Regions from separate parts of the Janibacter sp. RAF52 genome, predicted to be linked through region 1. Evidence: riboswitches for the same ligand, from Rfam matches in the RefSeq annotation. Region 1 holds a riboswitch; the other holds the start of a gene.
What was found. Region 1 has a riboswitch for S-adenosylmethionine ahead of ssuE (NADPH-dependent FMN reductase). Riboswitches for the same ligand answer to the same signal wherever they lie in the genome.

Region 1 (5,400 bases):
CGCGGCCCGCCTCGCGGCGCTGCGCTCCGCCCGGGTCGAGGTCGTCCTGCCCGCCGGGGCGGTCCGGCTGCCCGCCGCCGTGACCCAGGAGGTCGAGGCCGCGGTCGTCGCCGCCCTCGACAACGTCAGCCGACATGCAGGAGAGCAGGCTCGCGCGTGGGTGCTGCTCGACGCCGACGACCAGGGCGTCGAGGTCGTCGTCCGTGACAACGGGGTCGGCATGGCCCCCGACCGGCTCGTCCGCGCCGTCGAGGAAGGGCGCCTCGGGGCGAGCAGCTCGATCCGCGGGCGCATGCTCGACCTCGGCGGCGACGCCAGCTGGCGCTCGCCCGGCACCGGCGGCACGACCGTCACCCTCACCGTGCCGGCCCATCACGTGGCAGGCTCCACCCCATGAGCGAGCCCAGCACACCCCTGAAGGTCCTCGTCGCCGACGACCACCCGCTGTGGCGGGATGCCCTCGTCCGAGACCTCGAGGAGGCCGGCTTCGAGATCGTGGGCACCGCCGCCGACGGGCCCTCGACGGTGCGCCGCACCCGCGCCACCGTCCCCGACGTGCTCGTCCTCGACCTCAACCTGCCCGAGATGCGCGGCGACGAGGTGTGCACCGCCATCGGCGACCTGACGACCAAGGTGCTCATCCTCTCGGCCAGCGGCGAGGAGCCGGACGTGCTCGCGGCCGTCAAGGCCGGGGCGAGTGGCTACCTCGTCAAGTCCGCCTCGCCCGCGGAGATCCGTGACGCCGTCACGGCGACCGGTGCCGGCGACGCCGTCTTCACCCCCGGTCTGGCCGGGCTCGTCCTCGGCGAGTTCCGCGAGATGAGCAGCCGGGCACGCACCGAGCCGGAGCCGGCGACCGCCGAGCCCAGCTCGCCCGTGCCGGAGCTCACCGAGCGCGAGACGGAGATCCTGCGCTACGTCGCCATGGGGATGACGGCCAAGGAGATCGCCGCCGACCTGGTCATCTCGCACCGGACGGTGCAGAACCACGTGCAGAACATCCTCGGCAAGCTCCACCTGCACAACCGGGTCGAGCTCACCCGCTTCGCGATCAGCCGGGGACTCGACAAGCCGGAGTGACCTCCCTTCGGTCCTGTGCGTGGACGGGTGCCGAGGCGCCGCCACGCCCGGCCTATCCTGTGGGGGTGACCACTGCAGTGCCCGCCCCCATGACCGCCGCCACCATCGACAGCGACCTGCCTGCCGCGCAGCAGCCGAGCTGGCCGGACCGTGCGGCCCTCGACAGTGCCGTGGCGCAGCTGGCGACCTATCCACCGCTCGTCTTCGCCGGCGAGTGCGACGACCTGCGCGACCGGATGGCTGCGGCGTCCGTCGGTGAGGCCTTCGTGCTCCAGGGTGGCGACTGCGCCGAGACCTTCGTCCACGCCACCGCCGACAACATCCGCGACCGGATCAAGACCGTGCTGCAGATGGCCGCCGTGCTCACCTACGGCGCTGGCATGCCCGTCGTCAAGATGGGCCGGATGGCGGGGCAGTTCGCCAAGCCCCGCAGCAAGGACGCCGAGACCCGCGACGGCGTCACCCTGCCCGCCTACCGCGGCGACATGGTCAACGACTTCGCCTTCACCCCCGAGTCGCGCGAGCCCGACCCGCAGCGCCTGCTGCGCGGGTACCACACGAGTGCGGCGACGCTGAACCTCGTGCGCGCCTTCACCCAGGGCGGCTTCGCCGACCTGCGCCGCGTGCACGACTGGAATGTCGGCTTCGTCTCCAACGCCGCCAACCGGCGCTACGAGGGCCTGGCCCGCGAGATCGACAAGGCGATGCGCTTCATGGCCGCCTGCGGTGTCGACTTCGAGGCGATGCGGGCGACCGAGTTCTGGTCCGCCCACGAGGCGCTGCTCCTCGACTACGAGCGCCCGATGACCCGCGTCGACTCGCGCACCGGCAACCTCTACGACACCTCGGGTCACTTCCTGTGGATCGGGGAGCGGACGCGTCAGATCGACCACGCGCATCTCGACTTCGTCAGCCGGATCCGCAACCCCATCGGCATGAAGGTCTCCGACAAGGCCGACCCCGACGAGCTGCTGCGGATCATCGACCTGCTCGACCCGCACCGCGAGCCCGGCCGCCTGACCTTCATCACCCGCATGGGTGCCGGCAAGATCCGCGAGGCGATGCCCGCCATCGTCGAAAAGGTCCGCGACTCCGGTGCGATGGTCACCTGGATCTGCGACCCGATGCACGGCAACACCTTCGAGTCGGCGTCCGGCTTCAAGACGCGTGACTTCGAGGACGTCGTCGACGAGGTCCGCGGCTTCTTCGAGGTGCACCGCGCGCTCGGCACCGTCCCCGGCGGTCTGCACGTCGAGCTCACCGGCAACGACGTCACCGAGTGCCTCGGCGGCGCCGAGCGGATCCTCGACGAGGACCTCAACAAGCGCTACGAGAGCGTGTGCGACCCGCGCCTGAACCACCAGCAGAGTCTCGAGCTGGCCTTCCTCACGGCGGAGATGCTCAGCCAGGGCTGAGCCCTCTCGTCCGACCTGCCGAAGACCGGGCCGCCCGGCGAAGGGTGGGGTCGATGCTGGGGAAAAAGTCCGGACCGCTTGGTCTGCCTCTCACGGGGCGCAGGCAGTCCGGACTTTTCCTTGAGTCGCGTCGACCCCACCCTTCGTCGTGCTGGCGGCGGCGCCCCCTTCGTCCTGCTGATGGTTGTGTGTTGAACAGGGAGTTCAGCGAGCCGGCGGCGCTCACCGGGCGCTGCCGGCACCCGGCGCTACCGGTTGACCACACAACCACCTGTCGAGTCAGCTGGGTCCCGTTGGGGGACAAGGGCACTCGTGGGGTCCGGATCGCGAGACAGGCAACTCCTGCTCTTGCAGTAGGAGATGGATCTGCGTAGGTTCTTCATCAGGTCACGAGTTCCAGCGTCAAGCCCCGGCTCGCTGGACAGCAACCCTCCAACTCGCGGTGGGGTGCTCCGGGTGAGGACCTGGCTCCGGTCACTTCCGGTCGGAGCAAGCGCGAGGCCCTCGCCGGCCTCCCGACGAGAAACGGGATCTCCCATGAGCACCACTGCCAGGACCGCACCGCGGTCGCTGCGCCCGGCGCTGCGGCGCCACGTCGACCTGCTGAGGGTCAACAGCGCGCTCTGTCGCTGACCTGAACCCGTATTTCCCTAGGGAAATACGGCCCCACCTGCGCATTTCCCTAGGGAGATGCGGCGCCACCTGCGCGTTTCCCTAGGGAAATGCGACATCACCCCCACCAACCCCGGTCCGGTGACGAGACCCCCTTCGTCGACCGTCGATCCGTCATGCCCACAGAGAGGCACCCCCATGGCTGTCATCGCCACCATCTCCAGCAGTCCGTCCACCTCGTCGCGGACCGAGGCGGTCCTCGGCGACCTGTCGCACCGCGTGCAGCGCGCCGGTCACCTCATCGCCCCGATCGTCTTGCGGGACCTGCCCGCCGAGCCGCTCCTGCGAGCCGACACGGACGACGACGACATCGCTCGCGCGGCCTGCACCCTGGCCCGCGCCGATGCCGTCATCGTCTCGACGCCGGTCTACAAGGCGGCGTACAGCGGCCTGCTCAAGGCCTTCCTCGACCTGCTGCCGCAGACCGGGCTCAAGGACAAGGTGGTCCTGCCGATCGCCACCGGCGGCAGCCCCGCCCACGTCCTCGCGGTGGACTACGCCCTGCGCCCCGTGCTCGCCAGCCTCGCGCCGAGCGCCATCACGCCGGGGTGGTTCGTCCTCGCCTCCGAGGTCACCCGACACGACGGCGGTGAGGTGAGCATCGCCGAGTCCGCCGCCGGCCCGCTGGCCGAGGTGACCCGCGTCTTCCTCGACGCCGTCGCCGGTCGCTCGCTCGTCGCGGCCGCGGAGGCCGCCCACCGCGGCGACCTCCTCGCGCGCTCCGTGGCGGTGGCCTGATGAGCACCCACACCTCACGCCGCTCCGTCCTGCTCGGCCTCGCCGGGATCGCGACGACCTCCGCCCTCGCCGGCTGCACCCTGCCCACGAGCGATGCCGCAGGCACCGGGCCCGGGGGCCGCGTGACCTTCCGATACCAGGGCAGCGCCAACAACGTCACCTTCCCCGAGCTGGCCGACGACCTCGGCTACTTCCCGACCATCGACCTCGAGTACGTCGGCGCGACGGTGAGCGGGCCACAGGACATCCAGTCCGTCGCGACCGGGCAGACCGATGTCGGTGGCGCATTCTCCGGAGCGATCGTCAAGCTCGCGCAGGCCGGGTCGCCGATCACCGCGGTCATCAACTACTACGGCTCGGACAAGAAGTCCTACCAGGGCCTCTACGTCCGCAAGGACAGCGGAATCCGCAGGCCCAAGGACCTCGTCGGCAAGAAGATCGCCGTCAACACGCTGGGGGCCCACGCCGAGGCCTTCATCGAGACCTGGCTGACCACGGCCGGCCTCACCAGCCGGGAGATCGACCAGGTGCAGCTCGTCGTCCTGCCACCCAACGACACCGAGGAGGCCATCCGTCGCCGGCAGATCGACGTCGGTGCCCTCGGCGGGGTCCTGCAGGACCGGGCGCTCTCGCAGCCCGACATCCGCGAGCTCGTGCGCGACACCGAGGTGCTCGGTCACGAGCTCAACGGCGGCCAGTACGTGCTGCGTGACGACTTCATCGACCAGCACCCGGGCGCCGTCCGCGAGTTCACCACCGGTGTCGCCAAGGCGATCGAGTGGGCCCGCAGGACACCCCGCGCCACCGTCCACGCGCGCTTCGAGCGGATCATCGAGGGCCGCGACCGCAACGAGAGCACCGACAACGTCCGCTTCTGGAAGAGCACCGGTGTCCCGGCGAAGGGCGGGGCGGTCTCCGACGAGGACTTCACCCAGTGGGCGGCCTGGCTGGAGAGCACCGGGATCGTCGACCAGGCAGACCTCGACCCGGCGTCGATCTACACCAACGAGTACAACGACCTGGCCAAGGAGGGGACGAAGTGACCTCGAGCATCGAGCTGCGCCACGTCACCAAGGAGTTCGTCGTCCGCCCGACGAAGGACCAGCCGCGCGCGAGCGTGCTGCGGGCCGTCGAGGACATCAGCCTCACCGTCCCGGCAGGGGAGTTCCTCACCCTCGTCGGACCGAGCGGGTCGGGCAAGACCACCCTGCTCGACCTGCTCGGCGGGCTGAGCACGCCCACCAGCGGGGAGGTGCTCGTCGACGGCACACCCGTCACGGGACCCGGCCTGGACCGCGGCGTCGTCTTCCAGCAGTACGCCCTGTTTCCGTGGCGCACGGCATTGGCCAATGTCACCTTCGGGCTCGAGCAGCTGCCGCTCACCCGCAAGGAGCGCACCGAGCGGGCGCGCGAGTACCTCGCCCTCGTCGGGCTCTCCGGCTCCGAGGACCGGCTCCCGCACGAGCTCTCGGGCGGCATGAAGCAGCGCGTCGCG
Region 2 (5,400 bases), 210 kb from region 1:
CGATGCCCTCGCTGTCGATGGAGATGCGTTGTCCGCCCATGCCCCACACGCTAGGAAAAAACGCCGAGGGGCCCGTGGAGTTCTCCACAGGCCCCTCGGTGCGCCCTTCGAGATGGCCCTTCGAGACGGCTCGTTCCTCACCTCCTCAGGGACCGAGGTTCCTCGCCTCCTCAGGGACCGAGGTTCCTCGCCTCCTCAGGGACCGAAGATCACTTCGCGGCGGCGAAGCCCTGCTCGAGGTCGGCGACGATGTCCTCGATGCTCTCGAGACCGACCGCCAGACGGACGAGGCCGGGGGTGACGCCGGCGGCGAGCCGGTCCTCCTCCGGACCCTGCGAGTGGGTCGTCGAGGCCGGGTGGATGACGAGCGAGCGCACGTCACCGATGTTGGCCAGGTGGCTGTGCAGGGTGAGCCCCTCGACAAACTTCTTGCCTGCCTCGAGGCCGCCGGCGATCTCGAAGGAGATGACGGCACCGGCCCCCTTCGGCGTGTAGCGCTGCGCCTGCTCGAAGCTCGCCGAGCCCTCGATGGACGCCCAGTTGACCGCCTCGACCTGCGCGTGGCCGGAGAGGAAGTCGACGACCTTGCGGGTGTTGTCGAGGTGCCGCTCGATGCGCAGGCTGAGCGTCTCGATGCCCTGCCCGATGAGGAAGGCGTTGAAGGGCGAGATCGCCGGGCCGATGTCGCGCAGCAGCTGCACGCGTGCCTTGAGGATGAAGGACAGGTTGGCCCCGAGCGCGCCGTTGACGCCGAGGTCGGGGCCGAAGCGCAGCCCGTGGTAGCTCGGGTCGGGCTGGTTGTAGTTGGGGAACTTCTCCGGGTCGGCCGCGTAGTCGAAGGTCCCGCCGTCGACGATGACGCCGGCGATCGCGGTGCCGTGGCCGCCGAGGTACTTCGTCGCCGAGTGGACGACGACGTCCGCACCGTGCTCGAGGGGGCGCAGCACGTAGGGCGTGGCGATCGTGTTGTCGACGACGAGCGGCACCCCGGCCTCGTGGGCGACCTCGGCGATGCCGGCGATGTCGAGCACGACCGGCTTGGGGTTGCCGATCGTCTCGCCGAAGAAGGCCTTGGTGTTGGGCTTGACCGCCGCGCGCCACTGCTCGAGGTCGCTCGGGTCCTCGACGAAGGAGACCTCGATGCCGAACTTCGGCAGGGTGAACTTCAGCAGGTTGATCGTGCCGCCGTAGAGCGCGGCGCTGGCGACGATGTGGTCACCCGCCTCGGCGATGTTGACCAGGGCGAGGTGCGTCGCGGACATGCCCGACGCCGTGAGCAGCGCACCGACGCCACCCTCGAGCGCGGCGATCTTCTGCTCCACCGCGTCCTGGGTGGGGTTCATGATCCGCGTGTAGATGTTGCCGAACTCCTTGAGCGCGAAGAGGTTCGCCGCCTGCTCGGTGTCCTTGAAGGCGTAGGAGGTCGTCGCGTGGATCGGCAGCGCCCGCGAACCAGTCGTCGGGTCGGGCGCCTGGCCGGCGTGGATCTGCTGGGTCTCGAAGCTCCAGGTGGAGGGGTCGGACATGTCTGCTCCTTGAGATGTGCGCGCTTGACCGCGACGGACGTCGCGGACCAGGTCGTCTCCCGGGGCACCCCACCGCGGAGGAGGGTTGCCGGCCAGCGAGCCGGGGCTTCGCGCTGGCGCTCAAGACCTGCTGCGATGATAGGAAAAGGGCTGGCGCGCACCAGCCTCCGTCTCACCTAGCGGGCGCGCACCCGGTGGAGCCACCACAGCCCGACGAAGGGGAGGACGAGCGGCAGGTAGCCGTAGCCGGACCCGTAGTGGGACCAGACGGTCTTGTCGGGGAAGAGCTCGGGCCGCACGAAGGACAGGGTCCCGACGGTGACGACGCCGACCGCTTCGACGAGGATCGCGCCGGTGGCCACGCGGGCACCGGAGGGTCCCCCCTTCGCCAGGGCGATGGTCGCGACGACGTAGATGAGGGCGGCGCACGCCGACAGCACGTAGGCGAGCGGGGCCCGGTCGAAGTACTGGGTGATCTGCAGGATCGAGCGCCCGGTCGCGGCGAGCGCGAGCACTCCGTAGACGGCGACGACGACCCGGCCCGGCCCGGTCCCGGTGCTGACCTCAGGCGGGGCCACTGGTCTGCCAGATCTGGAGGATGCGGTAGGTCATGACCCCGACGGTGAAGGCACCGGCGATGACGACGCCCATGGCCCAGCGGGTCTTTTCCTTGAGGGCGATGAAGACGACGACCGGCGGGATGATCGGGAGGGTCAGGGCGTAGGCGAGCATCGTCGCGCCCTCCCCCGTCCCGGTGACGCGGCCGTGGACGACCGCCGTCGTCACCGCGAGCACGAGCAGACCCAGCTCGACGAGCGCCGCGACGAGCAGGAGCCCGTCGTCGACGGGGCGGTCGAGCGCGAGGTAGATCAGGGCCACGAGCCCGAGGGCGGCGACGGCGACCATCACGGCAGTGGTCAGGGGCACAAGCACCGGGCAAGGTTACCCACCCTCGTGGGTGGCACCATCACTGCCATGAGTCCCCAGCGCCCTGGTGCCCAGCAGCTCATCGACGCGGTCGTCGACCCGGACAGCTTCGTCACGTGGGACGAGCCGATCGACACCTCCGGCCTCGACGACACCTACCGGTCGGCGATGGCGGCCGCGGCCGAGCGCGCCGGCACCGACGAGTCGATCCTCACCGGGCGGGCCCGGATCCAGGGTCACGACGTCGCCCTCATCGTCGGCGAGTTCCGCTTCCTCGGCGGGTCGATCGGACGGGCGGCCGCGGGCCGGATCGTCTCGGCGGTCCGGCGTGCGACGACCGAGCGGCTGCCACTCATCGCGGCGACCGCCAGCGGTGGTACGCGGATGCAGGAGGGCACCCCGGCCTTCATGACGATGGTCGACATCTCGGCCGCGGTCGTGGCGCACAAGGCGGCCGGCCTGCCCTACCTCGCCTACCTGCGGCACCCGACGACCGGCGGCGTCTTCGCCTCGTGGGGGTCGCTGGCTCACATGACGATCGCCGAGCCCGGGGCGCTCATCGGCTTCCTCGGCCCGGTCGTCTACGAGACGGTCAACGGCGTCCCCTTCCCGGAGGGCGTCCAAGTCGCCGAAAACCTCGTGGACAAGGGCATCGTCGACGCCGTCGTCCCCCTCGAGGAGCTGGCCGGCATCGCGGCGCGCGCCCTGACGATGCTGTCGGCGACGACCCACCGGCACGCCGACCCGACCGAGCACCCGACGTGGCGGATCGCTCCCTTCGTCTCGCGGCCGGAGCCCGACGAGGAGGAGGTCGCCGCGGTCTGGGGGGCCATCGAGACGACCCGAAGGGGGGACCGCCCCGGTGTGCGGGAGCTGCTGCGGCACGCCGCAGACGACGTCATCCCGCTCAACGGCACGGGCTACGGCGAGTCGGACAAGGGGGTCATGCTCGCTCTGGCCTCCTTCGGCTCGCGGCCGTGCGTGCTCGTCGGCCAGGACCGCCGCTACCAGGTCGCCGAGTCGATGGGCCCGGCCGCGCTGCGCGAGGCCCGTCGCGGCATGCGGATGGCCCGCGAGCTCGGCCTGCCCCTCGTGACCGTCATCGACACCCCCGGCGCCGACCTCTCCCCCCGGGCGGAGGAGGGCGCTCTCGCCGGGGAGATCGCCCGGTGCATCGCCGACATGACGGCGCTCGACGTGCCGAGCGTGTCCGTGCTGCTCGGCGAGGGCACCGGCGGGGGCGCGCTGGCGCTGCTGCCCGCGCAGCGGGTCGTCGCCGCCGGCAATGCCTGGCTCTCGCCGCTGCCGCCGGAGGGGGCGAGCGCCATCGTCTTCAAGGACACCGAGCACGCCGCTCTGCTCGCCGCCCGCCAGCGGGTCGGCGCCCGACACATGCTCGAGGACGGGCTCGTCGACGTCATCGTCGAGGAGTCCCCCGCGGCCCACGAGGACCCGGAGGGCTTCACCCGGGCGATCGGCGCGGAGGTGGCCGCCCAGGTCGACGAGCTGCTCGGTCGGTCCGCGCACGAGTGAGGCGGCGTCGGGTCGATCAACCGGCGATCGCCAGCCCGTCCCACACCGGCATCTCGACGACGGCGCGATCGGTCGCGAGGTAGGTCGCGAGCAGTGGGACGTCGAGCTCGCGGCAGGAGGCGATCGCCGCCTCGTGCCAGGCCCGTGCCTCGTCGTCGGGCTCGAGGCCGTGGGGCCGGCCGATCGCGACGACGAGGCCGCCGAGACGCTCGACGAGGCCACCGACGACGAGGTCGAAGGGGCGGCGCCGCTCGCTCGCCGGCAGGTCGGTACCGCCGAGCTCGCCGATCGTGATCGGCTGGATCATGCGGCAGGTCTCGTCGCACAGCAGGATCGTCAGCGAGCCGCTCTCGCGGTCGCTCTCGCGCACGACGAGGTCGACGACGTCGCGGGCGATCGTCGGGTCGGTCAGGGGTCGGGTGGGCCAGTCACTGGGCAGGTCGTCGAAGCTCATGCCCTGCAGTGTGGCCGGGTCGGCGCAGCCCGCCGCGAGGTTTTCCACAACGGCCCGGCGCAGTCGACGCGGTGGGTAGTGTGAGCCACGGCACCGCGCCCCACCCCCCCGCGTCGAGCCGTCCGTGCCCCACCCACGAGCACCCCAGGAGAGCCACCCGTGGCACTGAGCGTCTTCGACCTGTTTTCGATCGGCATCGGCCCGTCGAGCTCCCACACCGTCGGCCCGATGCGGGCCGCCGTGATGTTCGTCGAGGGTCTGCGTGACGAAGGGGTCCTACCGCAGGTGCGTCGGGTCAAGGCCGAGCTCTTCGGTTCGCTCGGAGCGACCGGTCACGGGCACGGCTCCAACACCGCGGTCCTGCTCGGCCTGTCCGGTGAGCGCCCGGAGGTCTGCGACCCCCGCTCGGTGGCCGGTCGGCTGCAGCAGATCCGCTCCTCGCACCGGGTGAGCCTGCTCGGCGAGCACGAGATCGACTTCCATGAGGACGACGACCTCGTGCTGCACCGGCGCAAGGCGCTGCCCCTGCACCCCAACGGCATGACCTTCACGGCGTGGGGCGACGCGGAGGAGCCGATCAGCGCGCACACCTACTACTCCGTCGGCGGCGGCTTCGTCGTCGGCGAGGACGCCTCGGGCTCGACGAAGATCGTCGCCGACACGACGCCCGTCGCCCACCCCTTCACCACCGGCGACCAGCTGCTCGCGATCTGCCGGGAGACCGGCCTGTCGATCGCCCAGGTCATGCTCGACAACGAGCTGTCGTGGCGCACCGAGGACGAGGTGCGCCAGGAGCTGCTGCACATCTGGTCGGTCATGCAGGAGTGCATCGACAACGGCACCCGCACCGAAGGGGTCCTGCCCGGCGGCCTCAAGGTGCGCCGGCGCGCGCCCCAGCTCCACCAGCGGCTGCGGGCCGAGGGCAGCAGCAGCGACCCGCTGCGCGGCATGGACTGGCTG

Region 2: another riboswitch for S-adenosylmethionine. It lies ahead of AB4Y78_RS01290 (bifunctional o-acetylhomoserine/o-acetylserine sulfhydrylase); the one in region 1 lies ahead of ssuE (NADPH-dependent FMN reductase).

What each region holds. Positions count from the first base shown of each region.
Region 1 covers NZ_JBFRDY010000001.1:483,391-488,790, forward strand. Annotated here, with positions in the region: gene macS (MacS family sensor histidine kinase) at 1-397, shown strand, start outside; gene AB4Y78_RS02300 (response regulator) at 394-1,080, shown strand; gene AB4Y78_RS02305 (class II 3-deoxy-7-phosphoheptulonate synthase) at 1,170-2,495, shown strand; SAM riboswitch class IV at 2,881-2,997, shown strand; gene ssuE (NADPH-dependent FMN reductase) at 3,306-3,905, shown strand; gene AB4Y78_RS02315 (ABC transporter substrate-binding protein) at 3,905-4,948, shown strand; gene AB4Y78_RS02320 (ABC transporter ATP-binding protein) at 4,945-5,400, shown strand, end outside.
Region 2 covers NZ_JBFRDY010000001.1:269,945-275,344, reverse strand. Annotated here, with positions in the region: gene AB4Y78_RS01295 (hypothetical protein) at 1-40, opposite strand, end outside; gene AB4Y78_RS01290 (bifunctional o-acetylhomoserine/o-acetylserine sulfhydrylase) at 210-1,526, opposite strand; SAM riboswitch class IV at 1,542-1,654, opposite strand; gene AB4Y78_RS01285 (hypothetical protein) at 1,703-2,104, opposite strand; gene AB4Y78_RS01280 (hypothetical protein) at 2,091-2,459, opposite strand; gene AB4Y78_RS01275 (carboxyl transferase domain-containing protein) at 2,502-3,986, shown strand; gene AB4Y78_RS01270 (hypothetical protein) at 4,003-4,440, opposite strand; gene AB4Y78_RS01265 (L-serine ammonia-lyase) at 4,600-5,400, shown strand, end outside.